3 regions of the Exiguobacterium sp. ERU653 genome follow, and region 2 is predicted to be linked to each of the others. Evidence: riboswitches for the same ligand, from Rfam matches in the RefSeq annotation. Region 2 holds a riboswitch; each other region holds the start of a gene.

Region 1 (6,968 bases), on a different contig from region 2:
GAACCCATCGGTGTTAATGCCACCCGATTTTCGTTGTTTTTAATTTCTTTTAATACCCCGATTTTCATGGAACATTCCCCTTTCATTCCGTTGACACAAATTGTTCACACCCCTAGTATAAATCCAATTGAAAGCGCTGTCTTTATCATGGATTCTAAAAACGAAGACGTTCGCTTTGTGAAAAAACACAAAGCGAACGTCTAGTCTTCTAATCGATATTGACCAGCTTTGATGGCCAAATAAATCATAGCTCGTTCCGGTAATGACACTTGAGTGATATTCGTCAACTCTTCGATGCGTCGAATCCGGTATAGGACGGTATTCGGATGGATGTGTAGGTGGGATGCGACTCGCTTAACATTGCCTTCGAAATAAAAATACCATTCGAGTGTCGTCACGAGTTCGGTCTGATGGGACGAATCGTAATGTTGCAACCGTTCGATGGTCGGATGGGTTTCAAGTCGGAGCCCGATGCGCCGTGCGAGCTCTGGGACAAGTTGATAAATTCCAATCTGTTCGAAAGCACGGGAAGTCGAGAGTTCGAGAGGGAACTTGCGACGCAATGTCGTGACGCGTCTTGCTTCCTCGGCTGCGTCGTATAACATGTCACTCTCAAAAAAGCGTCGACTGATTCCGAGTCGTGGTTCGGATTCGATAAATTTGTCTTGAAGTAACTGTTCGAACCGTTCCGCCCAAGCTAATAATTCCGTCTCTTCATCGGACAGTTCAGACTTCATATAGTGCCAGACGAGTAACTGCTGACCATCGATGGCATGTAAAACGACTTCGATTGCCTCTTGAGTTGCGAGCACATAATGAAGACGCTCAGCGAGTTGAGGGGTGATCGGTTGGGTACATTCGATGATTGTTAGACGACTCGCGACCGCGATAGGTGCGAGTTCATTCAATCTTTCGCGATTAGAATCGGAGAGCGACGAAGAAGCAAGGACATCTAATAAAAAACGTTCAAGCTCGGCACTGATACGACGTTCGTGCATCGCAATTGTCATGAGTAGTTTCTTGGCGATTGTCGCTCCTTCTTGTAGAATTGCCAACTCTTGATTGGTGAACGGATTTGTGCGGGCTAAACTCCAAATATAGCCGAGTACTTCATCATGTTGTTTGATGACGATTGCCGCGCGTTCCCCGAGACCGATGGAGAGCCGCGCTGGGATGACAACGGGTTCATCTTGGACGGTGACTTCTCTTAAAATACCACTCTCCCATAAATCTTCGATCACGGCTTCAGGTACGCGACGACCGATAATGGTCGCGATTCTGGCCGGGTCGGTCGAGTCGGGATGGGTACTATAGGCGAGTAATTGGTGATAGCGATTTTCAATCGTAATAGGTGCTCGAATCGCTTGGCCAATCGCTTCGGCGAGTGTATCGAGTGATTCATATGATTTCTGCAAAAAAGGCATATCGATTCCTCCTCACTCTGAGTATACCGTCTTCTTTGTGAAACTTCACAAAAAGAATCGAGAGTGTGAGAAATGACATACCTTTAACGATTAAATGGGAAAAAACAATCCAACGACAAGGCCGAGTAAAGCCCCAATGATGACTTGGAACGGCGTATGTCCGACAAGCTCATTCAAGAGCGGGGTTTCATGTTTGATCCCCTTAAAGTAGTCATTCAAGAGACGAGCTTGAAACCCGACCGCCTGGCGAACTCCGGTAGCATCATACATGACGATTGTCGCAAAGACGACGGCGAGTGCGAACATACTCGAGTCAATCCCTTCTGCACGACCGATTGCCGTAGCGAGAGCAACGACAGTAGATGAGTGTGAACTCGGCATGCCGCCTGAAGCGAACATGATTTCAATTTCAAAATCCCGTGTTTTAATGAGTTCAGTTACGAGTTTGGCCGCTTGGGCGATAAACCAAGCAAGAATCGCAGCGAGTAAAGGTTCGTTAAACATGCAAGTATTCACTTCCTGTCTGACATAGTACCTTCACTATACCCGAAAGCGTCTCAGATTATACGTTAAGATTTCGTCAAAAAAGGTGCCGCGGATGAGTCATCCGTGACACCTTTTGGTCGATTTTTGTTACCCGACTACTCCTTCAGTTTCCTGAAGTTTCTCTGCAATATTGTCGATGATATAACGGTTGCGTGGGTGTTCTTGACACTCTTTTGAGCATGAACGCATTTGTTTCGGTTCACACTCTTCACAACAGAAATGTTGAACGTTGCACTCCGGGTTGGCACAATTAACGTAACGAACCGTTTCTGTCCCGCAATGCATGCAATGTGAGACGACAGATGGGTTCACCGAGTTGACAGGGACGTTGATGCGCTCATCGAAGACATAAAGCTCACCGTCCCAGTTCTCTCCTTTTGTCGCTTCGTCTTTTCCATACATCGCGACACCACCTTTTAAGTGGAAAATGTTATCGTGACCTTGGTCACGCATATATGCTGTAAATTTCTCGCAACGGACGCCGCCGGTACAGTATGTGAGAAGAGTTTTCCCTTCGTAGAGGTCCTTGTTCTCTTCAAGCCATTCCGGCATGTAACGTGAAGCCTCTACATCAATTTTGATCGCATTTTTAAAGCGACCAAGTTCGTACTCGTAGTTGTTACGAACATCGAGGATGACGACATCATCACGGTTCATCATCTCTTTCCATTCTGCTGGTTCTAGGTATGCTCCGTGTTGTTTCGGCACATCAAACTCACCATCAAAGCGCCACGTCACGAGCTCTTTCTTGTGACGAACAAAAATTTTCTTGAAGGCATGCTCTTCGACTTCATCGATTTTAAACTCAATATCGCTGAAGAGTGGGCTTGCTTTCAAATCATTCATGTATTGCTCGGTTTGTTCCCATGTACCGGAGCACGTTCCGTTGATTCCTTCAGAAGAAATCAGGATACGCCCTTTGATACCGAGATCTTTACAATACTTCAAATGTTCTTGCGTGAGTGTTTCTGGGTCTTCGATATTGACGTACTTATAGTACAGCAAGACCCGCATTGGTTTTGTTTCCATGTTATGTTGCTCCCCTGTGTTCAGTTTTTTGCAGGAAAACGAACGTTGGGTTGTGTCGTTCGACGAATAGACTTGCCTGCAACCACAAGTCCATTATTATATGATAAATATCACGACGGATTTTCGCAAATGGTTTTTAATTTTTTTTGATGAATGCAGGGAGATGCGTCTTCTAAATCGAATTCGGGTAATAGAGTAGTAACGAAAGTTGAAGGTGGAACGACTATGCTCACTTCTCTCCAACAGTACATTATCCAATTGATTGAGTGGCTTCAGAGTTTGCCTGGTGGTCCTTGGGCTGGTCTTGGTGCTCCATTTTTAGAAGCAATCTTCCCTTTTCTGCCACTCGTCTTAATCATTTCTGCGAATGCGGCGACATATGGCTTTTTGTTAGGTGTTCTCTTGTCGTGGATCGGGAGTCTTCTCGGAACGATTGTCGTCTTCGCGGCCGTCCGGTACATCTTCCGAAAACCGATGACACGATGGCTTGAGAAGCATAAGACGGCGATATATTGGTTAGAACGAATTAATCACATGAGCCCGATTTCGCTCGGGTTCTTATATTCACTCCCGTTCATCCCGGTCAGTTTGATTACCTATTTACTGGCGCTCATCCAAATGAAGCTCCGTACGTTCATATTAGCAGCGGGATTTGGTAAACTGCTCGTCGTCGTCATTTTCTCTGTCATCGGAGACCAGTGGGAAGAATTTATTCAAAGCCCGTTTCGCTTGTCGATGCTCGGTCTGCTCTTAGTCATACTATGGGCCATCAGTCGAGGGCTTGAGGAAGTGCTCAAGCGACGGGCGTTCAAGAAACGGAACGAGCAATTGAAACAAGAGATGGTGACCAAACGACAAACACCCCTTTGAGAAAGGGGTGTTTTCGCTTATGACTGTTTTTTAAAGCGCGGGAAGTTGAAAGCAATGGCAATCCCTCCGCAAATAAAGAGGAGGAACGGATAGAACATGAACGGGACGAGGTCAGGCGATGCCGTCTCCGTCAACTCTGCGGCAATGAGGAGTTGTGCTCCGTATGGGAGAATCCCTTGTACGCCGCACGAGAAGATGTCGAGCACGCTAGCAGACTTTTTCCGTTCGATGTCATATTCGTCTGCAATGTTCGCTGCAAGCGGTCCGGCTACGAGAATGGAAATCGTGTTGTTCGCCGTCGCCACGTTTGTCGCACTGACAAGACCGGCGATACTCCATTCAGCACCGGCCCGTTTTTGGATGCGTGACGTCAAGGCATCACGTAAATATGCGAGACCGCCGTTATGTGAAATGAGTCCGACAAGTCCGCCCATGAGTAACGTCAAGAACGAGATTTCGGCCATGCCGATCATCCCGTCCGCAATGGCTGTCACAAACGCTGTCACAGATAAGCTTCCGTCAAGTAGACCAATGATACCCGTGAGCGTAATCCCACCTAACAAAACGAGAATGACGTTCAGTCCTGTTAACGCTAGTCCGATCACCGCGAGATACGGAATCAGTTTATACCACTCAAATGCAGCGACATCGACAGTCGATTCACCGTTCGATAAGACGGCGAGTAAAATGGTTGTGATGATTGCGGCCGGTAACACAATCCAGAAGTTCGTTCGGAACTTATCACGCATATTCGTCCGTTGTGTCCGCACAGCAGCGATGGTCGTATCTGAGATAAACGAGAGGTTATCCCCGAACATCGCACCCCCGACGACCGCTGCCGCAGCGATGGCGACGTTGACACCACTCTCTTCATGTATACCGAGTGCGATTGGTGCAAGTGCAGCAATCGTCCCGGTCGACGTTCCCATCGCCATGGAGATGAAGGCGGCAATGACGAAGAGCCCGCTCAAAAGAAGCGATGGTGGTAAGAGAGTCAACGCAGCGTTGACCGTTGCATCGATGGCGCCGATTGATTCAGCGACGGTTGAAAATGCGCCGGCCAGTAAGAAGATAAAAATCATAATGATGATTCCCGGATTGCCGGCTCCTTGAGCGATGCGCTCGACGGTTTGGGTAGCATTTCCTTTTGTCATGAATGCTGCAACCATCAAGGCGATGATGGCCGCAACGAGGACTGGAAACTTATAAAAGTCCCCGTAATAGACACCCGCTCCGATGAAGAAGAGTAAGAAGACGAGCAACGGCAAGAGTGCCCATTTGTTTGCTGTTGGTTGTTCCAAAATAATCACCTCATTAAAAATAAAAAGGACCCTTTTCTGAGAAAAAGGTCCTTCGTGCGAAATACCCTTTTCATCTTTCGAGCAATACGCCCGCTGGATTTGGCACAGGTTCCCCGCTGCCGAGACTTCACAGGGCCAGTCCCTCCGTCTCTCTCGATAAAAAGTTAGTCTATTCCATTATCAAACACGTTCCTTAACGTACCTGTTTCGAATCTAGTTGTCAACTTAAAAACTCCCCAATTCGATGTGAGAAAGGGGAGTTTACGTCGTTAAATTGTTGAAGTGTGCCACGCGGTTACGTCCTGCATATTTCCCACCGACATACAGCGCGCGGTCTGCGTTTCGAATCGTATCATCTAGACGCTTATTTCCAAACGCTTCAATCGTATCGACTCCAATCGACGTGGTCACAGAAATTTCGTGTTGGTCGACACAAAATGGTTTTGCTTCGATTTGGTGACGAATGCGCTCTGCGACTTCAATCGCTTGGGTCATATCACACTGGTTGAGGAGTAAAATGAATTCTTCCCCGCCATATCGTGCGGCAAAATCATCTGTACGAAGTACTTGTCGAATTCGTCGCCCGAATTCTTGTAACACGTGGTCACCGACTTGATGTCCATACGTATCATTGATTTTTTTGAAGAAATCAATATCGAGCATGGCGACCGAAATCGGATACATCGAGATATCGGATATTTGTTGAATCCCATATTCATAAAATGCGCGTGCATTTGCGAGAAGCGTCAAACTATCCGTCCGGCTCTCGGTATAGAGACGGTCTCGTTCATGACACCGACTGATGGTCCGATTGAACGACTTTAAGAGTTTGATGATTTCCTGCTGAATGATTTTTGGATATCCATAAACCGGCTCGCCGGTCATGACAATCCATGTACGAATTCCTTCTATTTCTTCCGAGCGGACAGAGACGAAGCTATGATAGTCATTATGGAAAGCATCGGAAAGTGAGGCATCCCATTCAAATCGCATCTCATAGTCGAGGACGGGGTCATTCGGTTGACTGATGTCGAGTAGTGCGTATACGACTGGTCGATCGATTGGTTGACGTGTCTTCAAATCAAAGTAGAGTATACGATCGAACAATCTGAACTCGACATATCCTTCATCGTAGTGATTCAATTGTTCACACTGACTTAAAAAAACTTCGATGGCTTGCGCCTCACTCTGTGACAAGGAGACGGCTTCTTTTGCTTCATCGTATTGTTCGATCAACGATTTGAATGCATCTTGCCGCTCTTTTTGAATGAGGAGCCGCTTAATAAAAAATGTTAATGCAGCCGCGATGCTACTGACGACAAGTAGATTGGTCTCTCGGAACAACGCCGCCGCTAAAATGAAGATCAAACTGACGACGTACGTATAAAATGCAATCTTCATAAAGTCGCTCAAGGCGATGTCGACACGGAACCACCATTTCACCTGATATTTTTGGAACACGGTGTTTAAGAAAATTGCAAGAAACAGTCCGGCGAGTGGAACAAAAGATTCCTGTGAATAAAAGTCAAGTCCGGTCTCGCCACCAATGGCGAGATAGACAGCTGCCGGAATAACAATTTCTAAATAAGCTGTAATGGCGTTCCAAGGATAAGTGAAACGGAATCGACGGATGGCGACTTTTGGTTTCAGATTGGCAAATTGAAAAATAAACAATCCGATTTGGTTGACGATGAGTGCCGTTTCAAATCCAAAAAATAAAAATAAGATTAAGACGATACTCTCAGAAAAAGTGAAGTACACACCTTTGACTTCGATTGAGTCGAGTTGAAAAATGATG
Region 2 (6,968 bases):
GACGACGATATGGCTGACGCGATCACCATCTCCTTCTTCATCGAGGAAATGTTGGACGGTCATGATCTGCTCGACGACCTCACCAGCCGTCAAGTCACGTGTCTTCTTCAACAACCCGCTAGCACAGAAGCTACAGCCGATGTTACATCCGACCTGTGTCGTCACACAGACCGAACGACCGTATTTATGACGCATGAGCACCGTCTCGATGTAGTGCCCATCATGTAATTTAAGTAAGAATTTGACCGTTCCGTCGCCCGCTTCCTGTTTGACGAACAGGTCTTGAGTCGAGATGACGTATTTCTCTGTTAAGTACTCGCGCACCTCGTCTCGTACGTTGAGGTCGTCCATCGATTTGACCCGATTGATGTAGAGCGAGTCCCAAACTTGACGTGCGTGGAAGGCACCGTATCCCGCTTCCGTACACTCATTTGTGAGCTGATCAAACGTCAACCCGTATATAGATGATTTCATTGTAATCTGTCCTTTCTCTAATCCGCATACGTACCATTGTAGCGGACGTGAGAGACGGGTGCAACTTACGAATAATCTGGAGGCGTCGGTCGTGTGATGAACTGTTCGAACGCATAAGCGACCCGAATCAAATCACGCTCCGCGTAGCTCGTCCCCGTGAACGAGAGGCCGAATGGGGCACCGCTCTCTTTCAGTTGATAAGGGATTGTAATCGTCGGATGCCCTGCTTTCGCACCCATGTCGTAGTTCATGTCATGTGGGAGGACGATTGCATCCAGTTTATGAGTTTGAAGCAATGCGTCAATCCCTTCTGTTTTTGCGAGACGGACGTCCGCGATGCGACGGTCGAGATAGCTCGCTTCGATCAGTTTTCCAGATCGGGCGTTCGCCTCTTCAAAGATGGTCTGGCCGTGCGGGATCGATTCAGGATGTTCCGCGTTCCACTCGATCAAATCGGAAAGCGTCTTAAATGGCACTGTCGTGTTCGCGAGATACGCCGCGACCCCGAGCTTGAATTCGTCGAACAGGATGTCCGCCTGCTCTAGCGCCGCATGCTTCGGCAGCGTGACCTCGACGAGTTCGATTTCGGCTTGTCGTAGCAACTGGATTGCCTGTTCATACAATCCGACTTCTTCGTCTGAAATGTCCGGTTTGACGAACCCGACGCGCATCCCGACCGCCTGCCTCACGTCGAGACATGTCACGTAAGGGGGGCCGACCGGTGTCTCAAGAGTCGCCGGATCCGATTCATCCTCACCACACATCGATTGTAAGGAGATGACCGCATCACGAAGCGTACGCGCCATCGGTCCTGCCGTATCTTGAGAACGTGAGATCGGAATGATTCCGGAGCGGCTGATCAATCCGACGGTCGGCTTGATCCCGACGATGCTGTTATGGACACTCGGATGGACGATTGAACCGCTCGTCTCGGACCCTACCGCAAGAAGAGCGAGGTTCGCCGCGACCGCAGAAGCCGACCCCGAACTTGATCCCCCGACATTTAACGCGTCGCCATATGGGTTCATCGTCTGTCCACCGACGGCACTCCATCCGTTCGGCATACCTTCCGTTAAAAAGTTCGCCCACTCGGACAGGTTCGCCTTCCCAAGGATAATAGCCCCGTCAGCCCGTAACCGTTTGACGAGCTCGGCATCTCGACCGGCGAAATGATGTCGCATCGCGGCGGCACCCGCTGTCGTGCGCATCAGACCGTTCGTCTCGATGTTGTCCTTGATCAAGACGGGAATACCGAGTAGCGGTTTGCGTACTCCTTTTCGGTAGGCTCGGTCTGCCGCCTCTGCTTCGAACAGGGCGTCTGGATTGACTTGAATGACGGCGTGAAGCCGTTCATTATATGTCGCAATCCGTCCTAAATAATAGGCGGTCACGTCTCTCGCCGTGAATTGTCCTTCTTTATACCCACGATGCGCACGTTCAATCGTCAGTTCATGTAATTGGATTTGTTCCATCATACATTCCTCCTTTATCTCTCCCCTTTTATTCGTGCTCTATGTCTGATTTCCTTTTCGTATCGCCAAGTCGATGTGTTCTTGTTACACTTAAGAAAAAACAGGAGGTTCCTATGACACGATCCTACATATTCGTGTTGCTAGCTGTGTTCGGTCTATTTTTCATACAGCTATACGGTGAAAATGTGCCTTATGGTACACCCATTTCCATCGCTTTGATTGGATTCATCATCGTCTTGACTGTTTTTCAGTTGAAACGAAAACCGAATCATTGACGAATGTATTTTGAGGGTGATATGATGCTCTCACCAACTACATATCGATATCAAGAGTGAACGAGAGATCTGGCTCCGCGACTTCACAGCAACCTGCCTTAGGCAAGGTGCTACGACCAGCAAGGGAAACCTTGGACGATATGACGAAAGCGCTCATGTCATCCGACGTGAGCGCTTTTTTGTTGAATGACGATTTGGAGGGAACGACAGAATGGAAAAAGCAACATTCGCAGGTGGCTGTTTTTGGTGTATGGTGACACCATTTGAGGAATTACCAGGGATTGAAGGCATCATATCCGGCTATATGGGTGGACAAGTCGCCAATCCGACATATGAACAAGTAAAAACCGGGACGACGGGGCACCTTGAGGTCGTTCAAATCACATATGATCCAGCATTATTCTCGTATGAACGTCTCCTTGAACTGTATTGGATTCAGACCGACCCGACCGATGACGGTGGTCAATTCCAAGACCGGGGACCTCAGTATGCCCCAGCTATCTTCTATCACACGGAAGAACAACAAGTCGCTGCTGAGACGAGTCGCGATGTGTTGGCAGCGAGTAGGCGCTTCACGGCCCCGATCGTCACGAAAATCATTCCAGCAACGACGTTCTTTGCTGCAGAAGACTACCATCAGGACTATCATAAAAAAAATCCGAAGCATTATAAGGAGGACCGGGCCATCTCGGGACGCGACGAGTTCATCGAGGAGAAGTGGACCGAGACAGCATGATGTTCAACTGACGCGAATTGAATGATTCGCGTCTTTTTATAAGCCCATGAATCGGGAAAAGGAATGTAACGATTCAAACACCTGAAAAGGAGGATTATATATGAAGACTCGTACAAAAATCATCATCGGAATCATCGGTATCGCCATCATAGCCATCGCCTGGTGGCTGATCTCCCCACTATTTTTAACAGAGACGGTCGACGAAGGGTTGCCACCGACAGCTGTCGAATCACCAGCCCCTGAAGAAGAAGCGGGAGAAGAGACGTCTGAGACACCGGAAGCACAACCGAGTCCAACCGAAGTAGCGGGTGTGTTCATGGACGGGGAGAAAAATTATGAGACGACCGGGACGATCCGCTCGGTCGAGGCAGAAGACGGGACATATCTCCGATTTGAAGAGTTCGAGACGACGAACGGTCCAGACTTATTTGTCTATTTGACAAAACCAGGTCAAGAGACGACCGAAGGCGTCAGTCTAGGGGCTCTAAAAGGGAATATCGGGAATCAAAACTACTTGGTCCCTAAGGATGTGAATCTAGAAGAGTACAACACCGTCGTCATCTGGTGCCGTGCGTTCAGCGCGACGTTCGGGACGGGAGAACTGACTGGAACAAGTGAATGAATTGACTGCAGGGCGGCTGAATGAATCGGCCACCCTCTTTTCATTTGAAATCGGCTAAAAAATAAAGACCAATCATCCAACATCAATTGTGTATATGCTATCATATATGTAAATAAGTGTAATTTCATTGAGGAGGGTCGATCATGGAGCAGACATTGCCACAACTATACAAACACTACTTTTGGAAGCGATTTTTTCTATTTTTCATTCCATTGATGGTGGTCGGCATACTATCCGAACCGATGATTATTCAGAATCCATTCGAAGAGCTCGAAGACTATGGAGCATTTGTGTTTTTCTTGGCAATTTATATCCTTGTACTCGGTGGATGGGCAGCTTTTATGACGTCGATGATGTGGCGGATCAAACAATTCAAATTGAAAAAGTAATCTTATTATCTATCTGTGGTTCCTACGTTTCGATTCATAACGATTTAACTATCCTTCTTTATTAACGATGCAACATGTTTAATAAACGATAATGTAATGATTGTCAAAAGAATGATCATCACATCTACCTTGAGATTCAAAAATATGGCATAAAACAATGGCTAAAAACGAAAAAACAAAAAGTAAACCATCCACTTTTATTATTTGATTCGCTCCTAAATATCTATTCATCTGCACGAGTGATCGTTTTAAGTCGTTTTCTGTCTAACTTTCCAACCTCTGTATAAGGCAACGCCTCCAAGAATACGATTTCTCGTGGAAACTGATATGTTGTCACTCGTTCGCGCAACCAGCTCACTAGTGCTTCTTCTGTTAATTTTTCGTCGTATACCTGTACATACGCCTTCAAGATGTGACCGGCGTACACATCCTCTACCCCGATGACAGCGGCGTCTTCGACATTCGGATGGTCGCGCATAACCGTCTCGACTTCCCCGGAGTAAATATTGTTTCCAGCAGAGATGATCAAGTCGTCTGTTCGTCCACACAAAAAATAATAGTCGTTCTCATCACGGTATCCGACATCACCCGTTTGAATCCAGCGGTTCTTCCTGTTTTGCATGGACCACTTATTTCGTATGCAAAATTCCCCGATGGCGCCTGGATCGACTTCCACCCCATCCTTCACTATCTGCAAGTCTCCTCCCGGAATCCTTCTTCCGAGCGTATTCGCATCATACTGTAAATCTTCTGGCGTGGCGATGAGATTTAAGCCCGCTTCCGATGTCCCATAGAGATTGTATAAGACGCTCCCTAACTCGTTATGTACTTCACGGACTAAAACGGGATGAAGCTTCGCACCACCGGATGCGATACATGCGAGGGAATGAAGTGATGTTGGATCGTGTCGTAACATTTTGTGGATCATGAGCGGGACGACCGTGACCACTTCTATCTTGTGTTGCCGAATGAGGTCACAGGCTCTCTGCACATCAAAGTTCTCCTGAATGACAACCTTTTTCCCTAGCGCTAGAAAAGATAAAAGAATGGCGATGCCGTAGCCATGGTAAATCGGCGTGGCAATATAGGCAGTGTTGAATAACGACAAAAGCAACCGGTTCAATAAAGCCGTGAATGGAGCTAGAAAGTGAAAGAGGGAGGGTTTGTGAATCACCTGTTTCGGACTACCCGTAGTGCCACCGGTCAACATCACGATTTTCCCGCTCGATGCGACCGGAAGCTTTCCTTGATGAGGTCGTTTCGAATCCGATAAACGATTGATTGATACCTTTTCCTTATGATAGCTGACGAGTGTCGAATGTTCGTAAGACGAGTTTTCAATAAAGTCTTCAAACTCCTCATCGTAAATCAAAAGATCGAATGATTGTTCTTCTACGAGCCGGTTGAACTGCAGTTGACTCATCGAACAATGAAGCATATAGATGTCAGCACCGAGTCGTGAGGCCGCAAACATCCCTTGTACGAAAGACGCGTGGTTTTTACATAGAAACGCCACTTTATGTCCTTTTTTAACCCCATACTGATCAGCCAAATGATGAGCAAGGTGTTCGCAACGTGTCTTTAGCTCCTGATATGTCACTGTTTCTCGACTGTCCACTAGAGCCGTTTTTTGACTCCCAGCTCTTTCAGTCAATGTAAAAAGCAGCATCAAGTTGATTCCGTTTTGACGGATTGCGACAAACAGACGGCTTAGGTTTGATGGTGATAGAAAATGGAGCTGCGACAAGACTTTCAATAACTTAACCATTCTTACTGTCACGCTCCTTTCTCTTAAGTAATGTAGGGACCATCCAGTCTATCGGTCTTCTGAAAACAAGAGACGCTACTTGACCGAGGAACAACCACCACGGCTTATATACTGTTCGTTTCGTATACAGGGCATGTCCAATCAGTTCCGCCACATGTACCGGTGACATGGCAGGCGAATGCTGATAAGCCAGCGTCGGTTTAATCATCGGTGTTTTTACTAGCGGTAGATATAGAGCCGTCGTGGAAATATTTTTGATTGTGAGTTCCGGACCCGCGGAGCGAAACCACGTATCGAATGCGGCTTTTGATGCCTGATAGGCCGCCCAGTGAGGAAAAGGATGAAGTAATACATTGATGGTCGACACATTGACGATCTGCCCGTTCTTCTTTTCGAGCAACGGAATGAGCGATAGTATCAATTGTACCGGAGCAAAATAATTGATTGCCATCGTCCGTGTGAAGTCATGGTACCGATCGAGCGACTCGGTGATGGGGCGATTGATGGAGATTCCTGCATTGCTGACGACAATATCCAATCCGTCCGGTAGTTGATGGAGATACGCCAGCAATCCTTTCCGTTCCTCTTCATTTCGAAGATCTGCCGGGAACACAGTCACCTTGGCTGACCCCTTTTCGATTTCAGACTTTATGACGTTCATGTCTGCTTCTCTTCGGGCAACGAGAATCAGATGCGCGGTTGTATCCGCTAGTAGATAAGCGAACGCCTGCCCGATTCCTGAGCTCGCTCCAGTAATCAATATCGTTTTCCGATCTAACTCTAATTTCATTTTCTGATGATCGAAGGAAGGAAATCGAAATAGAAATCTCTCTAGTAACGTGTAGTCATACATATAGCCAGCACCTTTTACTCATTTTCGTCTCGCACTAAGACAATCATTTAATCTAACATGACAAACAGCAGCGTCCACTTTAATTGAAAAGCGACCTGCTGTTCAAAGCCTCCGTTTATCTTTTATACACTCTTCCCATTCGCATATCGAGTGAAATTGTCGAGAATCGCCTGCCAGCCTTGTCGTTGCATTTCAACCGGATTCATCGATTCCGCATCAAACACCTCGACCATCTTCGTCTGATCCCCTTCTGAAGCAAATGAAATTCTGACTCTCCGTTCATCCTCAAGGCGATACTGAATGAGCTCATTTACTTCAACTTCTTCATATACTCCTTCAAAATCAAAGCCCATGCTCTGATCTTTTGCTTCCATCCGAC
Region 3 (6,968 bases), 440 kb from region 2:
AGACGATGAAAAGACGAGATGTATTACTCGACCGGATGGAGCGAATTGGACGGTCCGTTGCCGAACATGACGGCACGCTCATGTTGCTTGCATTAGGATCGATTGGACAAGAGACAGAACGGCTAGATGATTATTCCGACCTCGATTTCTTTTTGATTGTCGAGGACGGGCATAAGGCACGCTTTATTGACCGACTTGACTGGCTCGAAGTCGAACCGCTTCACTATCAGTTCCAAAATACGAAAGACGGGCATAAAATCATGTATCACGATGGTATTTATGGGGAATTTGCCGTCTTTGAAGTGCACGAACTCGCGACAATCGCTTACACGCCGGGGCGCGTCGTTTGGAGACGTGATGAGGCGCTAGATGTGTTCGCGACACCGGACCTCGCTATCGAGCGTCATGCATCCTCTTATTACTACGAAGAAGCATTGACGAATCTATATGTGGGCTTGTTACGCGAACGTCGAGGGGAGACGCTTGCCGGATTCGAGCTCATTCAAGTCGCAGCCGTTCAAAATGTCTTGAAAGCAATCGGTGAACAAGGCGACGCCTTCAACCCGACACGTCGGGTCGAGTCGAGACATCCGCAGATGATTTCTTTCCTGTTGGGCGGGGTATTAGGATATGGTAGATCAGGCGTCGCGGCGTCGGCCATCTTACGTTTTATCGAAGAGCGACATGTTGTCAACACGACGATGAAGCGAGAGATTGAGCGGTTGCTTGAGACGTGAATTGATTTCTCAGAATATGCTACATTGATGAGAGAGGTGATGAACAGATGGTGACACTATACGGCTATCCACCATGCAGTACGTGCAAAAAAGCAGAAAAATGGTTGAAAGAGCAAGGCATCGATTATACATACGTCCATATCGTCGAATCGACGCCGACGAAAGAAGAACTCGCTGATTTATGGAAGCAATCGGATTTACCGCTCAAGAAATTCTTCAACACGAGCGGGCAAGTTTACCGGAATGAAGGAATTAAAGACAAGTTGCCACATTTATCAGAAGACGAACAACTCGAGTTATTAACGAGCAATGGTATGCTTTTGAAGCGACCAATCGTCACAAATGGTGAAAAAACGACCGTCGGATTTTCAGAAAAGTCCTTTACGGACGTTTGGGGCTAAGTGCTATAATACAGATGTGAGTCTAATTTATTTGAGGGGGAAGTTAGGATGAGCAAAGTACCAGCAAATTTACGTTATTCAAAAGAACATGAATGGGTAGAAGTCAACGGAACGAAAGCCCGCATCGGCATCACGGATTTCGCACAGAGCGAGCTAGGGGATATCGTGTTTGTCGAACTCCCAGAAGTCGATGGTACAATTTTGCTCGACGAGCCATTCGGTTCGGTCGAATCAGTGAAGACGGTCTCTGAGTTGTATGCACCGGTATCAGGACGCATCACAGCAGTGAACGAGGACCTCGCGGATTCTCCAGAACTCGTCAACGAGTCACCGTTTGAAAACGCATGGATGGTCGAAGTCGAATTGACGGAAGAGTCAGACCTCGACAAACTCATGTCTGCGGAAGAATACGAAGCGATGATTCAAGGATAATCAAAACCGGCCTCTCCCGAATCGGAGAAGCCGTTTTTTTGTTTACTCGAAGTCGAGGCGGTAGTGATCGGATTTGATGAGCGTCGCTCGTTCAAACACGAGATAGAAGAATATTCTAAAATTTCAACAGAGCACGATTTTTGAATGAGAATCCATCGCCCATTATAATGACAGGAGAGGTGAGAAGAATGATTACAGACGGATACTTATATATATACGCCCCGATGTGTGGTACATGCGCTGTGGCGGAGAAAATGTTGACGGTCGTCGAAGCGGTCGACCCTGACATTAAAATTGAAAAGCGGGATGCGAACTATATCCCAAAAGAGCTCGAAGCATATCAGGTGATGAGTGTTCCGGCACTATTGAAGCTTGAAAACGGCAAGGTGCGAGATCGTCTTTACGCGTTTCAAAATGTGCAACACGTCCTCTCTTTCATGAAGTAAGAGAGGAACATTAGAATAATCTGAAAATTTTAAATAATCAGTTGACACAGAAAGTTCACGAATGGTATATTCATTACAACATCTTACTTGAACACAAAATAGGACGCGATATTCCCGACATCAAGACGTTTTAGCGAAGCCGCTGCTACACTTTACACGAATACACGTCAGTCTTCCCTTCGATTGTCCCCCAAAAAAATCAAGCGAAGAGAGACGTTTCGTATAATCGCACGGTCCAAGCTAAGATTGAGTGGTGATTGGTGAATCTCCCCCATGTAAGGGTGGAATTCTTGAACGGGCAAAAGATTCTCATCTATGGGCTGTCCTTCCGTGACTCAAGGTGCTACGTTCTGTGTCGTCCTCGGACGGCACCTTTTTTTAATTTTTTGAAAAAAGGATTTGACAGCAGAAAAAGCTGTCGCTATGATAAAGCTAATCGAATATACAACACTCTTATCAAGAGAGGCTGAGGGACTGGCCCTATGACGCCCAGCAACCGCGGAGTAATCCGAAATGGTGCTAATTCCAGCAAGGTGAAAACCTTGAAAGATGAGAGCAATCGTTGTCCGTACGATAAAGTGCGCACGTTTGCTCAAACGTGTGCGCTTTTTTTGTTGTCAGGAGGGAAATATATTGATTCAATTACGAAACGTCGCCAAATGGTTCGATACGAAAAATGGTCGTGTCCAGGCGGTTGATGATGTATCACTAACGATTGATCGCGGTGAAATTTTTGGAATAATCGGATATTCAGGGGCAGGGAAGTCAACGCTCATCCGATTGCTCAATCGTCTCGAATCACCATCAAGCGGTGAAATCGAGGTCGCCGGCAGCGAGCTGACGAAACTCAGCCCGAAAGAATTACGAGGTGTCCGTAAAAACGTCTCGATGGTCTTCCAACACTTTAACCTTCTATGGTCGCGTACGGTCGCAGAAAATATCAGTTTTCCGCTCGAGCTGATTGGGGTGCCGGCAAGTGAGCGGAAACGTCGGGTTCAAGAACTCGTCGAACTCGTTGGATTGGCCGGTCGCGAGGACAGCTATCCGTCACAATTATCGGGCGGTCAAAAGCAGCGAGTCGGGATCGCACGCGCGCTCGCCACAGACCCAGAGGTGCTCCTCTGTGACGAAGCAACGAGTGCACTCGACCCAAAGACGACGGATTCGATTCTCGAACTGCTCGTCAGTATCAATAAGAAACTCGGATTGACGATTGTCCTCATCACGCATGAGATGCACGTGATTCAAAAGATCTGTCACCGAGTCGCCGTGATGGAAGCAGGAAAAGTCGTCGAGACGGGTCAAGTCTCGGACGTGTTCCAACATCCGAAACAACCGATCACGAAAGAGTTCGTCAAACAAATCGGAGCGGTCGACGATTTGTCGCTCACGTTCGAACATTTGAAGGAACGGTATCCGAGCGGTCAAATCGTCAAATTGAAATTCTTGAACGAGACGGCAGAGCACCCGATTTTGTCTGACGTTCTTAAAACACATGACATCGGATTCAACATTATCGGTGGGAACGTGACCCAGTCACAAGTCGGTGCGCTCGGTACGCTATTCATCCAACTGATTGGGGAAGCAAGTGAAATCGAACGCGCCATCGCGTCGATTCGTTCGCAATCCGTAGAAGTGGAGGTGGAAAGCGATGTTTCCTAACGTAGATTGGCAAATTATGATGGAGCAGACTTGGGAGACGTTATATATGACGCTCGTCGCAGGTGTGGCGACGTTTGTGATCGGACTCGCTTTAGGTTTGGTTCTCTATATTACAAACGAATCGCTATTATTGAAGAATCGTCCGATTTACGTCTTTGTCAGCGCAATCGTCAACGTGTTCCGTTCGATCCCGTTCATCATTTTGATTATCTTACTCATCCCGTTCACGCTGTTCTTACTCGATACGATGCTCGGTTCGACGGCGGCGCTTCCGGCGCTCATCATCGGCGCGGCACCGTTCTATGCTCGAATGGTCGAACTTGCGCTTCGCGAAGTAGACCGAGGGGTCATCGAGGCAGCAGAGTCGATGGGAGCGACGAAATGGCAAATCATCTATAAAGTGTTAATTCCTGAAGCACTCCCGGCGCTCGTCTCCGGGATTACAGTGACCATCGTTGCAATCGTCGGCTATACGGCGATGGCCGGAGTCGTCGGAGGCGGCGGTCTCGGGAACTTGGCCTATTTGGAAGGGTTCCAGCGTTCACAAAACGACGTCACGTTCGTGGCGACGGTGCTCATCTTGTTGATCGTGTTCGTCATCCAGTTCATCGGTGACCGACTCGTTACAAAAATTGATAAACGTTCAGCTTAATACAACATATATTATTTGGAGGGATTCATTATGAAAACTTGGAAAACAGTACTCGGATTGACAGCTTTATCAGCATTCACGGTTCTCGCGGCTTGCGGCGGAGAAGAGGCAGACTCGGGGTCTGGCGATGAAAAAACATTGATCGTCGGTGCATCGAACGTACCGCACGCTGAGATTTTAGAGCACGTCCAAGAAGAATATGAGGCAAAAGGGTACAAGCTTGAAATCAAGAAGTTCCAAGACTACGTACTTCCGAACAAGACGCTCGCGAGCGGGGAGCTCGATGCGAACTACTTCCAACATGAGCCGTACCTCAAGTCACAAATGACTGAAAACAAAGATTACAAATTTGCCTCAGCGGGTGGCGTCCACATCGAGCCGATCGGGGTCTACTCACAAACTTACAAATCGCTCGATGAACTTCCGGAAGGGGCAGAAATCATCATGAGTTCATCGGTCGCTGACCACGGACGAATTCTTACGATGCTCCAATCAGAAGGACTCATCACACTCGCAGAAGGCAAAACAGTCGATGCGACAGTATCTGATATCGTTGACAATCCGAAAGACTTAGAGTTCAAGACGGACGTAGAAGCGACTTTACTCACAACGGCATTTAAAAATGGAGAAGGCGATGCGGTCCTTATCAATACGAACTATGCGATTGACGCAGGTCTCAACCCGCTTGAAGATGCCATCGCACTTGAAGGGGAAGATTCACCATACGTCAACTTAATCGTCACACGTGAAGGGGACGAAGAAGATGAGCGCGTCAAGGCACTCCTCGAAGTGTTGACGTCTGAAGAGACACAGCAATGGATCTTAGACGAATACAAAGGTGCGGTCGTACCGGTACAACAATAAATCAGCTCGACTCAGGGGTCATCCCCTGAGTCTTTTTTTGTCTAGTGTTCTTTCATGAAGAGAAGTACACTACATATATGAAAGAAAAGGGGGGATTTGGATGAAGTTCAGACAGATTCATCCACTGACGTGGGGCGTCTTGTTCGGGACGTTTTTTGCACGACTGGCGACGTTTTTTGTCATGCCATTTTTTGCGATTTATTTGGCCACGCTCGGCTTTTCAGCGAGTGTAATTGGAACGATTTTTGCCGTGACGGCACTTTCGGGCCTGTTCATGAGTTTCTTTGGAGGGACGCTATCTGACCGCTATGGACGAAAACAGCTCATGCTCATCGGGATCGTGCTCAATGCCGTCACGTTCGCAGGACTTGCGCTCGCGACAGAGCTATTTTGGTTTTACATGCTATCGATTTTGATGGGGATGTCACGCTCTTTTCTAGAACCGGCTTCACGTGCACTCATCAGTGACACGACCCAGGCAGAAGAGCGAGTCATCGTCTATAACGTCCGTTACTTTATGATCAACATCGCCGCAGCCATCGGACCACTGTTAGCAGTCGTGTTGTCACTAACTGGTGTGAAGACCGCCTTTTTTGTCGTGACCGCCGTCTACATCATATACGGCATGATCATCTCATTCTTATTCTATAAATATCCGTTTGAAGAAGGGGATGGAGTAAAGGTACGTCCGCGCCTGACGGAGACATTCCGCGTCTTACGGGACGATCGGACGTTTCGGGCGGTCATCATCGGTATGATTTTTGCAATCATCGGTTACAGTCAGTTCAATTCGACACTTCCTCAATTCATTGCGCTGAGTGATGGGTTAGAAGACGGCTCAAGATTATTTGCTTACTTATTGACGACGAACGCCATCACGGTCCTCATCGTCCAGTATCCGATTATGCGTTTCGGGATTCGTGTCTCCCCGATCAAATCGCTCTTTTTCGGCATCTCGACACTGTCGTTCGGGCTGTTGTTGATTGGATTCGCTACAGTGGAATGGGTCCTCTTTGTCGCAATGGTCATTTTCACGGTCGGTGAAGTGTTGATGTTCACGATGACGGACGTCTTAACGGATGAACTTGCGCCGGAACATTTGCGGGGAACTTATTTTGGAGCGATGGGATTGACGTCGCTCGGACAGACGATTGGGCCGATTATCGGGGGCATGTTACTCGATACGTTTGGTCAATCTTCGCTTCCGGTATTCGGTAGTTTGGCGATATTGACAGGATGCGGTTCCTTCTTCTTCGCCGCTGCTGTACGAGAACGAAAAGCTGTTCTCGCACTCATGGAGGAGAGTGCCGGCTAATGTCTTGATTTCCTACTATTAGCATTCTCAACTTTTATCATTCTATTGAGAATGAATCGTAAGGTGAGTCGCTTGAAATAAAAAATCGACTAGTCTAAGATTAGAATATATCTAATCTACGCCAAACAATTTGGCAAGAAAATACGGAAGGGGTATCCGAATGTCTAACGTACCACAAATGAAAATTGATGACCTCCGCGTCTCAATCGAAGGAAAAGAGATTGTCAAAGGTCTTAACCTAGAAATTAAAGGTGGCGAAATTCATGCCATCATGGGTCCGAACGGGACTGGTAAATCAACACTCGCATCAGCACTCATGGGCCATCCACTTTATGAGGTCACTGGGGGAAGCGTCGAATTAAACGGCGAAGATGTCCTCGAGATGGAAGTCGACGAGCGCGCACAAGCAGGGATGTTCCTTGCGATGCAGTACCCGGCTGAAATCAGCGGTGTCACAAA

What was found. A riboswitch is a leader RNA that binds a small molecule or an ion and turns the genes downstream of it on or off. The one in region 2 is predicted to bind S-adenosylmethionine.
Region 1: another riboswitch for S-adenosylmethionine. It lies ahead of KNO95_RS10180 (Na+/H+ antiporter NhaC family protein); the one in region 2 lies ahead of msrA (peptide-methionine (S)-S-oxide reductase MsrA).
Region 3: another riboswitch for S-adenosylmethionine. It lies ahead of KNO95_RS06500 (methionine ABC transporter ATP-binding protein); the one in region 2 lies ahead of msrA (peptide-methionine (S)-S-oxide reductase MsrA).

What each region holds. Positions count from the first base shown of each region.
Region 1 covers NZ_JACSKV010000002.1:34,537-41,504, reverse strand. Annotated here, with positions in the region: gene ald (alanine dehydrogenase) at 1-68, opposite strand, end outside; gene KNO95_RS10200 (PucR family transcriptional regulator) at 201-1,424, opposite strand; gene KNO95_RS10195 (divergent PAP2 family protein) at 1,515-1,940, opposite strand; gene trhO (oxygen-dependent tRNA uridine(34) hydroxylase TrhO) at 2,058-2,999, opposite strand; gene KNO95_RS10185 (TVP38/TMEM64 family protein) at 3,225-3,869, shown strand; gene KNO95_RS10180 (Na+/H+ antiporter NhaC family protein) at 3,887-5,170, opposite strand; SAM riboswitch class I at 5,238-5,333, opposite strand; gene KNO95_RS10175 (GGDEF domain-containing protein) at 5,432-6,968, opposite strand, start outside.
Region 2 covers NZ_JACSKV010000001.1:825,439-832,406, forward strand. Annotated here, with positions in the region: gene rlmN (dual-specificity RNA methyltransferase RlmN) at 1-474, opposite strand, end outside; gene KNO95_RS04265 (amidase family protein) at 540-1,946, opposite strand; gene KNO95_RS04270 (hypothetical protein) at 2,060-2,221, shown strand; SAM riboswitch class I at 2,266-2,365, shown strand; gene msrA (peptide-methionine (S)-S-oxide reductase MsrA) at 2,433-2,957, shown strand; gene KNO95_RS04280 (DM13 domain-containing protein) at 3,058-3,579, shown strand; gene KNO95_RS04285 (hypothetical protein) at 3,723-3,968, shown strand; gene KNO95_RS04290 (class I adenylate-forming enzyme family protein) at 4,192-5,748, opposite strand; gene KNO95_RS04295 (SDR family NAD(P)-dependent oxidoreductase) at 5,729-6,526, opposite strand; gene KNO95_RS04300 (SRPBCC family protein) at 6,712-6,968, opposite strand, start outside.
Region 3 covers NZ_JACSKV010000001.1:1,261,220-1,268,187, reverse strand. Annotated here, with positions in the region: gene KNO95_RS06520 (hypothetical protein) at 6-737, shown strand; gene KNO95_RS06515 (arsenate reductase family protein) at 785-1,138, shown strand; gene gcvH (glycine cleavage system protein GcvH) at 1,187-1,570, shown strand; gene KNO95_RS06505 (thioredoxin family protein) at 1,759-2,016, shown strand; SAM riboswitch class I at 2,467-2,572, shown strand; gene KNO95_RS06500 (methionine ABC transporter ATP-binding protein) at 2,650-3,678, shown strand; gene KNO95_RS06495 (methionine ABC transporter permease) at 3,668-4,330, shown strand; gene KNO95_RS06490 (MetQ/NlpA family ABC transporter substrate-binding protein) at 4,361-5,194, shown strand; gene KNO95_RS06485 (MDR family MFS transporter) at 5,295-6,509, shown strand; gene sufC (Fe-S cluster assembly ATPase SufC) at 6,688-6,968, shown strand, end outside.